Regions from separate parts of the Lysinibacillus sp. JNUCC-52 genome, predicted to be linked through region 2. Evidence: predicted binding sites of a transcription regulator. Region 2 holds the regulator's gene; each other region holds the start of a gene.
The links. The regulator LexA, encoded in region 2, represses DNA repair genes until DNA is damaged. The targets are predictions, from matches to a motif close to CGAACATATGTTCG.
Positions count from the first base shown of each region.

Region 1: uvrB (excinuclease ABC subunit UvrB) is a predicted target of LexA. The motif match lies at 1,396-1,409, and genes of this name have one in related genera.
Region 3: recA (recombinase RecA) is a predicted target of LexA. The motif match lies at 1,931-1,944, and genes of this name have one in related genera.

Region 1 is NZ_CP065546.1:2,023,276-2,026,564, forward strand. It holds gene uvrB (excinuclease ABC subunit UvrB) at 1-1,322, opposite strand, end outside; gene JNUCC52_RS10260 (IDEAL domain-containing protein) at 1,624-1,866, opposite strand; gene JNUCC52_RS10265 (competence protein ComK) at 2,095-2,604, shown strand; one part of gene prfB (peptide chain release factor 2) at 3,081-3,289, opposite strand, start outside.
Region 2 is NZ_CP065546.1:1,406,216-1,409,504, reverse strand. It holds gene JNUCC52_RS07380 (potassium transporter) at 1-241, shown strand, start outside; gene JNUCC52_RS07375 (prepilin peptidase) at 300-1,052, shown strand; gene JNUCC52_RS07370 (gamma-glutamyl-gamma-aminobutyrate hydrolase family protein) at 1,065-1,787, shown strand; gene lexA (transcriptional repressor LexA) at 1,825-2,442, opposite strand; gene yneA (cell division suppressor protein YneA) at 2,618-2,932, shown strand; gene JNUCC52_RS07355 (YneB family resolvase-like protein) at 2,929-3,289, shown strand, end outside.
Region 3 is NZ_CP065546.1:1,554,785-1,558,073, forward strand. It holds gene rny (ribonuclease Y) at 1-110, opposite strand, end outside; gene recA (recombinase RecA) at 783-1,847, opposite strand; gene JNUCC52_RS08075 (competence/damage-inducible protein A) at 2,125-3,289, opposite strand, start outside.

The DNA of each region.
Region 1 (3,289 bases), 620 kb from region 2:
ATACGATCATGTATTTCATCAATTAAATCATCAATTTGCCCTTCAATTGGACGAACATCAATTAACGGATCTAATAATCCTGTTGGACGTATAATTTGTTCTACCATTTCTGGAGTATGTTCAATTTCATATGGGCCAGGTGTTGCTGATACATAAATTGCTTGATGAATATGTTTCTCAAATTCCTCAAAACGTAATGGACGATTGTCTAGTGCAGATGGTAAACGGAAACCATGCTCTACAAGAACACCTTTACGCGCCTGATCCCCATTATACATACCCCGTACTTGTGGTAATGTCACATGGCTTTCATCAACTACAAGTAAAAAGTCCTCTGGGAAGTAATCAAGTAACGTATAGGGTGTTGCTCCAGCTTCACGTAATGTTAAATGGCGTGAGTAGTTTTCAATACCTGAGCAAAAGCCCATTTCTCGCATCATTTCTAAATCATAGCGTGTACGCTGTTCTAAACGCTGCGCCTCTAATAGCTTATCTTCTGCCCGCAATAGCTCAAGACGTTGCTCTAATTCTTGTTCTATATTGTCAATTGCTTTAAGCATTTTTTCTTCACGCGTAACGAAGTGGGATGCTGGGAAAATGGCTACATGGTCTCGATCTGCCAATATTTCTCCCGTTAAAGCATCTACTTCTCGAATTCGATCAATTTCATCTCCGAAAAATTCGACACGTACGCAATGTTCATCACGAGATGCTGGGAAAATTTCCACAACGTCTCCTCGCACACGGAACGTCCCACGAGTAAAACTAATATCATTGCGTTCATATTGCACGTCGACTAATTTTCGAAGTAATTGATTGCGCTCAATTTCCATCCCTGTGCGAATTGATACAACCAATTCCCGATATTCTTCTGGAGAACCTAAACCGTATATGCAGGATACGGAGGCAATAATAATAACATCATCGCGTTCAAAAAGTGCCGAAGTAGCTGAGTGACGCAGTTTGTCGATTTCATCATTAATGCTTGAATCCTTTTCGATATACGTATCGGTTTGCGGAACATACGCTTCGGGCTGAAAGTAGTCATAATAACTTACAAAGTATTCAACCGCATTATTTGGGAAGAACTCTTTGAACTCACTATATAATTGACCCGCAAGTGTTTTATTGTGGGCCATAATCAGTGTTGGTTTTTTTATTTGCTGAATGACGTTAGAAATCGTAAACGTTTTACCCGTCCCTGTTGCTCCAAGTAATGTTTGATGTCGTTTCCCTTCACGTACACCCTCCACTAATTCTGCAATCGCCTGTGGCTGATCCCCATTAGGCTGATATGGCGCCTGTAAATCAAATGTTTGCACGCATGTCCCCGTCCTTTCCTTCCAATTTGTACATATATTTTAGCATAGCAGTATTAAAATATCGAACATTTAACGAACGAATGTTTGTTATTTTTTCATTTTCAATTTTTGGTATGTCTCTTTCAGTTACGATCAACTTCTATCCTTTATACCCATGATTAGATATATACCCATTCTTTAATCATAGAATTCTAGAAAAATAAAAGATTTTACAGCAAGCAATAATCTATCGGCACGCTTATCGTCTAGTTCATGAGACAAAAAAATCCGCTCTCCTGTAGTGGAGAGCGGTTTTATCATATTATTCACTTGCTACTTTGTGTAAAGCTTCTAGTTCAGTTGCGTATAAGTGAAAAGCTTTTTTATCTCGTTCATCGAGTGTTCTATCTATCAGAACCATTAGCTGTTCTTCACGATGTATACGCTGGATATGATTTAAAAATAAATCTAAATAAATCTCGTTCAATAATTTCTCTGCCTCATCAATTTTTTTGGACTGACCAACGGCTTTTAGAAAATCTGTGTACGAATAATATTTATCCAACGATCTCACCTCGATCCTTTTCTAAATTATAAGAAAATTTAGATTAAAATGCAACGCTAAACAAATAAAAATCATCTATTATTTATTAGAATTATAGCGTAATTTCGAGTAAATCCCTTAGGAAAAAGCATCAAATTTCTATATATTTTAAGCTTAAATCTATATTTCCAGATTGTATTTTTGTCATTTACACTACAAATAATCACTATCAAAAGGAGGTTTTTACATATGTCATCAAATTATGTGAATGGTTATTTAATGTCTTTCAATACTTATTTATTACAACCGATTCAGCATGAATCTAAAGTTTTTACTCGAGTTATCGACAAGCATAATGAGCTTATTGTGACACGCAAACCTTTGCATGTTTTACGCAAATCTTGCATCTCATTAGGCACGACTTATGAAGCGGCAAAACATTCAGCAAAGCGTTTTTTTGGTAATCAACATAAGCTTCCCATAGTCGTCGCATATGATTATGGCTTTCCATGTATTTTTTTACCGACCTATTCACCAAACTCTATACACAATATTTGGATTGGGCTTCATGCTATTTCAAATATTTCACCAAGTAATGAAGGCTGTATTATTACATTGAAAAATGATATGGAAATTGAATTGCCTATTAAATATGCTTCGATTAGTAAACAATTTGTGAATGCTTCCATGCTTTATAAACATTATATGGGTGAGCGTAAACAACTTAGCCATGATGCTCCGTATCATCCACCATTTTAATGAGAAGGTTCACTTGAGTATTAATAAAATATCTACTTGTTAGGGTTAGTAGGAGCTGTCACAAAAAATGCTCTATTCATGTGACTCTTCCTAAAGCGTAAAAACCCACTTCGCTTTCCGCGGGCACACACATAAGCCGCAACCTTCGCTAACGCGCGGTTTGTTGCGTCTTACGTTCTGTGTATTCCCGCTGGAGTCTACGTGGATTTTTACTTAGAAATTTATATATCAATGTTCTACTAGCAGTGCAAGGTGGATATTGCGTAGCGGATTTCCTCTTCTATTTTTTGCATTGGATATTCTAATGCGAAAAACCCACTTCGCTTTCCGCGGGCACTTCGTAAGCCGTAACATTCGCTGTTGCGTCGTTTGTTACGTCTTACATTGGGTGCATTCCCGCTGAATGCTTTGTGGGTTTTTTGTTTGATAACCTTACTAACAAAATTCTGAATTGTTTGAGTGACTGGCACTTATCATTAAATTTTAGAACGTAAATATGCATTGATAAATGGATCTAAATCTCCGTCCATTACTGCGCCTACATTTCCTGTTTCTTCACTTGTACGGTGATCCTTAACCATAGAGTATGGATGGAATACGTATGAGCGGATTTGAGAGCCCCAGCCAATTTCCTTTTGCTCACCGCGAATTTCATCAAGTTGTGCTTGCTGCTTATCGATTTCTA
Region 2 (3,289 bases):
TGCTAAAGAATCATTACCAGCAGAGTTGAAGCTAGTGACATTTAGTATTGATGTCATCGCTATTGATACGAAGACAATGCTTGAATTTTTAAAGGAAATTGAAAAAATTGAACGTGTGATGAAGATCGACACATTGGATATTACCTTAACTGGGGAAGAGGTTGTATTTGAGGAGGATGCAGATTCATCCATTAAAGCTACCGTTCAGGTAACAACCTTCTATTATGAGGGTGAACAATGATGTAATGGCGCGCATACTCCAACGTATGGGCGCTATGTTAGTTTAGGAGGCAATAAAAATGGAAATGGCTTATACAATACTAGTATTCGTATTTGGACTAGTTTTTGGATCATTTTTTAATGTTGTAGGCTTACGTGTGCCGCTAAAGGAGTCAATTGTTAAGCCGCCATCGCATTGTACAAGCTGTCAAAGACAACTAACCGCAATTGATTTAGTGCCCGTTTTGTCTTATGTTTTTTTAGCAGGTAAATGTCGGAGTTGTGGGCAAAAAATTTCCTGGATTTATCCGCTAATGGAGTTGCTCACAGGCGTATTATTTGCCTTTTCATATTGGCAACTGGGCTTTAGTGAGGAGTTTGTCGTAGCGATAGTATTCATTTCATTATTAGTAATCCTTGTTGTTTCGGATATAGCGTATATGCTTATTCCTGATAAAGTGCTTTTGTTTTTTTTACCTTTATTAGCTATTGGGCGAGTGTTATCGCCTGTAACACCTTGGTGGGATAGTATCGTAGGTGCCGTTGTTGGCTTTGGCATATTATATTGTATTGCTGTTGTATCACGCGGTGGTATGGGTGGTGGCGATATTAAATTATTCTTTTTACTTGGACTTGTACTTGGTACAATAAATACATTATTGACATTATTTGTAGCAGCGGTAATTGGTATGGTTGTCGGCATCTTCGTGCTTAAAGTACGACAACAAGGGCGAAAAACGCCGATTCCATTTGGACCATCCATTGCTTTAGCGGCAGTTATCGTGTATTTCTATGGGGATGTCATTATTAATTGGTATGTAGGATTATGGTAAGGGGGTATATGGATGAAACCGATTATTGGTATTACAGCATTTGCAGAGGATGATTTATCGTCAAGATTGAATATAGCCTATAGCAAAAGTGTTTTTGAAGCTGGTGGCATTCCGCTTATTATTCCACTTGGGGTAGAGGAGGATGTAGCACAAATTTTATCGCTAACAGATGGCTTATTATTATCTGGTGGGCATGATGTTCATCCATTTGAATTTGGCGCTGAGCCATTACCGAAGCTCGGACAAATACATCCAGAACGTGACAAGGTCGAGCTTGCTTTAATTCATGCAGCCTTTACGAGGAAAATGCCGATTTTGGGGATTTGCCGTGGCATGCAAATACTTAATGTTGCGCTAGGTGGAACTTTGTACCAAGATATTGATAGCGAATATCATAGTAGTAAGCTGTTAAAACATACGCAACAAGCAGCTCGCGGTGTAGCAACACATTATGTGCAGATAACACCTGATACGTTGTTACAATCAATTATCGAGGAAGAAAAAATTGCTGTGAATTCTTTTCATCATCAAGCTGTAAATGTATTAGCAGAAAAGCTAATCGTTGCAGCAAAATCGAGCGATGGTCTAATCGAAGCGTTCGTTCATGAAGAATACCCGTTTTGTTTAGCAGTACAGTGGCATCCTGAAGAACAAGCAATTGTAGGCGATTTAGCTGCACAGAAGCTTTTTGCCGCCTTCACTAGTGAGAGCTTAAAATATAAAAGAGAAGCGTGAGTGCTTCTCTTTTTTGTTTGCTAAGTATGAGAATGCCTTAATGTACACGGCGATATAAGCCGACAACTTGTCCTAAAATTGAAACTTGGTCTACAATTATTGGTTCCATTGTAGCGTTTTCTGGTTGTAAGCGGAAATGATTTCTTTCCTTAAAGAAGCGTTTAACGGTTGCCTCATCCTCTTCTGTCATTGCGACAACAATATCACCGTTATCAGCTGTTGCTTTTTGCTTAACGATGACTAAATCTCCATCGAAAATGCCCGCCTCGATCATCGATTCACCCATAATTTCTAACATAAATAGCTGATCTTCACTAGTACCGTAAATATCAGGTAAAGGGAAATATTCGTCGATATTTTCGATGGCTGTAATCGGTGATCCAGCTGTCACTTTACCAACAAGCGGTACGTGGATGACGCTTTGCTTTTGAATCGAATCTTCTGGCTCTAAAATTTCAATGGCACGTGGCTTAGTAGGGTCTCGTCGAATAAAGCCCTTTTGTTCTAAACGAGCTAAATGTCCATGAACCGTTGAACTTGATGCAAGTCCAACTGCCTCACCAATTTCACGTACAGATGGCGGATAACCTTTTGCACGTACTTCTTCTTTGATAAACGCTAGTATATCCTCTTGTCTTTTCGAAACTTTTTTCATGATTGCTCACCTCTTTTTTTATATCATTCTTCTTACTATCTTCTTACTAAATAGTATAGCAGAATGCGAACACTTATGCAAACATAGGTTCGAAAAGTGTTTGACAAAAACGTCTGTTCGCTTTATCATAAGAACATACATTCCGAACAAACATTCTAAAAAGGGGTTATGATGAATGAATTGGTTTAAAAAAAATACACATATTTCAATTTTATTAGGCGCATTTTTACTTTTTGCAGGTTATCTTGTGATAACTGATCCTGGAGACATTACTTACACAGAAATTAATATCGAACATGGCGATAGCTTATGGTCGTTAGCAGAGCAATACCGTGGTAAAATGGGTACGGATGACTGGATAAAACTTGTGAAAGCCGAGAACGAATTACATAGCGTGAAAATAGTTGCAGGAAAATCACTCGTTATCCCAGTAGTGGGTGACAATAAGATACCCACCAATTCAATTGAAATTGCGAGAAGTGAAAGATGATGAATAAACAAAAAACGGCAGTTATTTACTGCCGTGTGAGTACCGAAAAAGAGACACAAAGTTCTTCATTGGAGCGACAACAAGAGGAATTACTGCGGTATGCTAAAGAACAAAGCTACGATGTGAAAAATGTTTTTTTGGATAAGCATAGTGGGTATGATGTTGAGCGCGAAGGATTGCTTGAAATGCTCGATTTTATTAAAGAAAAAGAAATAGATGCATTATTTGTGCAGGATGAAACACGTTTAGGGCGTGGTAATGCACGAATGGCTGTACTTCATTTATTGCAAAAAACTGAAACAGATGTTTTTTCCATGCGTGATGCAGGGCCAGTACAATTAAATGAGATGGATACGA
Region 3 (3,289 bases), 150 kb from region 2:
TGCTTAGCACCAGTGATTTTTGAGTCATTCACTTTTTTCATGTAGATATAGCTAACAGCGGCACCAACGATGAGTCCAAGCAAAGCGGAGATGATAGTAATTCCATCCATATGAACACCTCCTCTTGCTATTTGGGTAATACAGGTTCAGTCGGCGCATACAAAAATTGTACTGCCTATTTTAAAGTCATAATTCAGAAATTATACATATTTAATTGTATAGCTAGCCTCAAGCTCTGTCAAGGATAGACGGGCATCTGTTCGCCTATCCACAAGAAAAAAAGTAAGTCATATCCATTAGATGTATATATTAACTATTACTTTTGAGCTAGAAAAAATACCTTCTTAGATGAAAATTCTTTTTATCAGGACGAAGGTTATAATACAATTATTACCACAATCACTGTCATCTTAATACAATTATTTTAACTTTCTTTACAAATAAACATATAGTTTATTTCTAAGCTAGTAATCAGTCACTTTTTTACAAAATTCTACATATAAAATTCTATAATGACGTTCACTAACTAATTAATTAAACGCTCACTTCATTCTATTTATCTAGTAATGAAGACAAAAAAATCGTTCTCACTCTAAAAGAGTGAGAACGATTTAGCTTATAGAGAACGTCCATCATTCATTTTTACTGCGTACGGACGCTTTCCGCGTAAGCCACAACCTTCTCTTATCGGTAGTAAATTACGTCTTACGTGCGTGCGTTCCCTGAGAAGTTGCCGCCCTCAGAATCATTCTAACGTTTGTTAGAAGAAAGAACGATGTCTATTATTTTTCATCTTCAAGAAGAAGCATTAACTCTTCATCCATTTCTTCATCATCATGTGCTGCAATTGTATACGATTGTGCTGCAATGCCATAAGAAGAGCGAATTTTATTTGCAATTTCTTCTAAAACTGCAGGGTTTTCTTTTAAATATTGTTTTGCATTTTCTCGACCTTGGCCAAGACGTTCATCACCGTAAGCGTACCAAGAGCCACTTTTTTGAACGATGTCTAATTCAACACCTAAGTCGACAGTTTCGCCTTCTTTTGAGATACCTTCACCGTACATAATATCTACTTCTGCTGTACGGAATGGTGGGGCTACTTTGTTTTTTACAATTTTAATTTTTGTACGGTTACCCATAATGTCATTACCTTGTTTTATCGCTTCTGCACGACGAACTTCTAAACGGACAGAGCTGTAGAATTTCAGCGCACGACCACCAGGTGTTGTTTCTGGATTACCGAACATAACACCAATTTTTTCACGAATTTGGTTAATGAAAATAGCGATTGTTTTTGATTTATTGATAGCACCTGAAAGCTTACGTAATGCTTGAGACATTAAACGAGCTTGTAAACCAACGTGAGAGTCACCCATGTCACCTTCAATTTCAGCTTTTGGTACTAATGCTGCAACAGAGTCAATAACGATAATATCAATAGCACCACTACGTACTAAAGCTTCTGCAATTTCAAGCGCTTGCTCACCAGTATCTGGTTGTGATAATAAAAGCTCATCAATATTAACGCCTAATTTTTGAGCATAAATCGGATCTAATGCATGCTCAGCATCTATAAATGCTGCTTGTCCACCTTTAGCTTGTACTTCCGCAATAGCATGTAGCGCAACTGTTGTTTTACCTGATGATTCTGGACCATATACTTCAATAATACGTCCACGTGGATATCCACCAACACCCAATGCTGCATCAAGCGCTAGCGAACCACTAGAAGAAGTAGCAATTTCTAAATCTGTTTTTTCGCCTAGCTTCATGATAGAGCCTTTACCGAAATTCTTCTCAATTTGTTTTAACGCCTGTTCTAAGGCTGCTTTACGATCACTCATTTATTTTCCTCCTTCGAAAAACTGTTCACTGTTATTGTCTATCTCTACTATACTTGTTTTTTTGAGAACACGCAAGAAAAAAGCGAACATTTATTCGATTTTAATCAAAAATAAAAATTTGGATAAGTTTTTCCTACCCAAATTCCCATTTTCAACTATAAACAATTATGCTAATCATAATTGCGCTACATGTTTTCAATCATACATACTGCTCAGTAATAGTTGCATCTTAGTCCTGAACTACATGCATTTTTTATATCATTCTTGCTGCGGCTAATTAAAAGCGTTTTATATAACCTCGTTCTTCTAATTGCTGCATTAAATAATGGAATGTAAATTTAACTGCACGTAAACGATTTGTATTGCGCATACCTGATAAATGCAGTAAATATGTTATTGGCTCTTCATCACCTATAGCAATCCCAATCCAGACAGTTCCAACTGGCTGATGGTCATGTGCTGTAGGACCAGCCGCTCCTGTTAACCCAATACCAATATTCGTGCCGAATCTTTCCCGCACGGCGCTAGCCATTGCCGCAGCACATTCACTGCTTACAATACCATAAGTATCTAATAGTTGTTGGTCGATACCTAGCTGCTTTACTTTAGCATCTTCTGTATAGGTAACTACGCCTCCGATAAGTGAATTTCCAACACCTGGAATCTCAGCTAGCTCTGATTGAAATAAGCCTGCTGTTAAGCTTTCGGCTGCAGAAATCGTTAAATTATTATCTTGCAACATTTCTACCGTTTTTGAGGCAAGTGAATCATCATTAATGCCATATTGGAAGTCTCCTACAATAGCACGAATCTCCGACACTTTACCAGCAATCAGCTGTTGAGCTTCCTGTTCTGATTGCGCCTTAGCTGTGACACGTAAAGTTACTTCTCCATCAGCAGCCAGTGGAGCAACTGTCGGATTTGTTTGTGAATCTAATATATCCTGCACACGCACTTCTAGCTCGGCTTCTCCAATGCCATAAAAGCGCATTACATGAGACACGATGACTCCGCCATCATTTAACATTGTGCCAAGCTTTGGCTTTGCTTCGAATTGGAACATTGGCTCCAGTTCTTTTGGCGGCCCAGGAAGTAAAATGTAGGTACGTTTATCCTTTGTCAATATCATCCCTGGAGCCATACCATGATGATTAGCTAGCACCTCACTACCTGCTAATACTAGCGCCTGCTTACGATTATTTTCTGTCATTGCGATGCCTCGTTTAGCAAAAAATTGCTCAATGTATGACAATGCAACTTGATCGATAACAAGATCTAGCCCAAGATGACGAGCAATGGTCTCCTTCGTTAAATCATCCTTTGTAGGACCTAAACCACCTGAAAAAATGATAAGATCAGCGCGCGATTCCGCTATAGTAATTGCTTCCTCTAAACGTTTTGAATTATCCCCAACAACCGTATGATAATAGACATTGATGCCT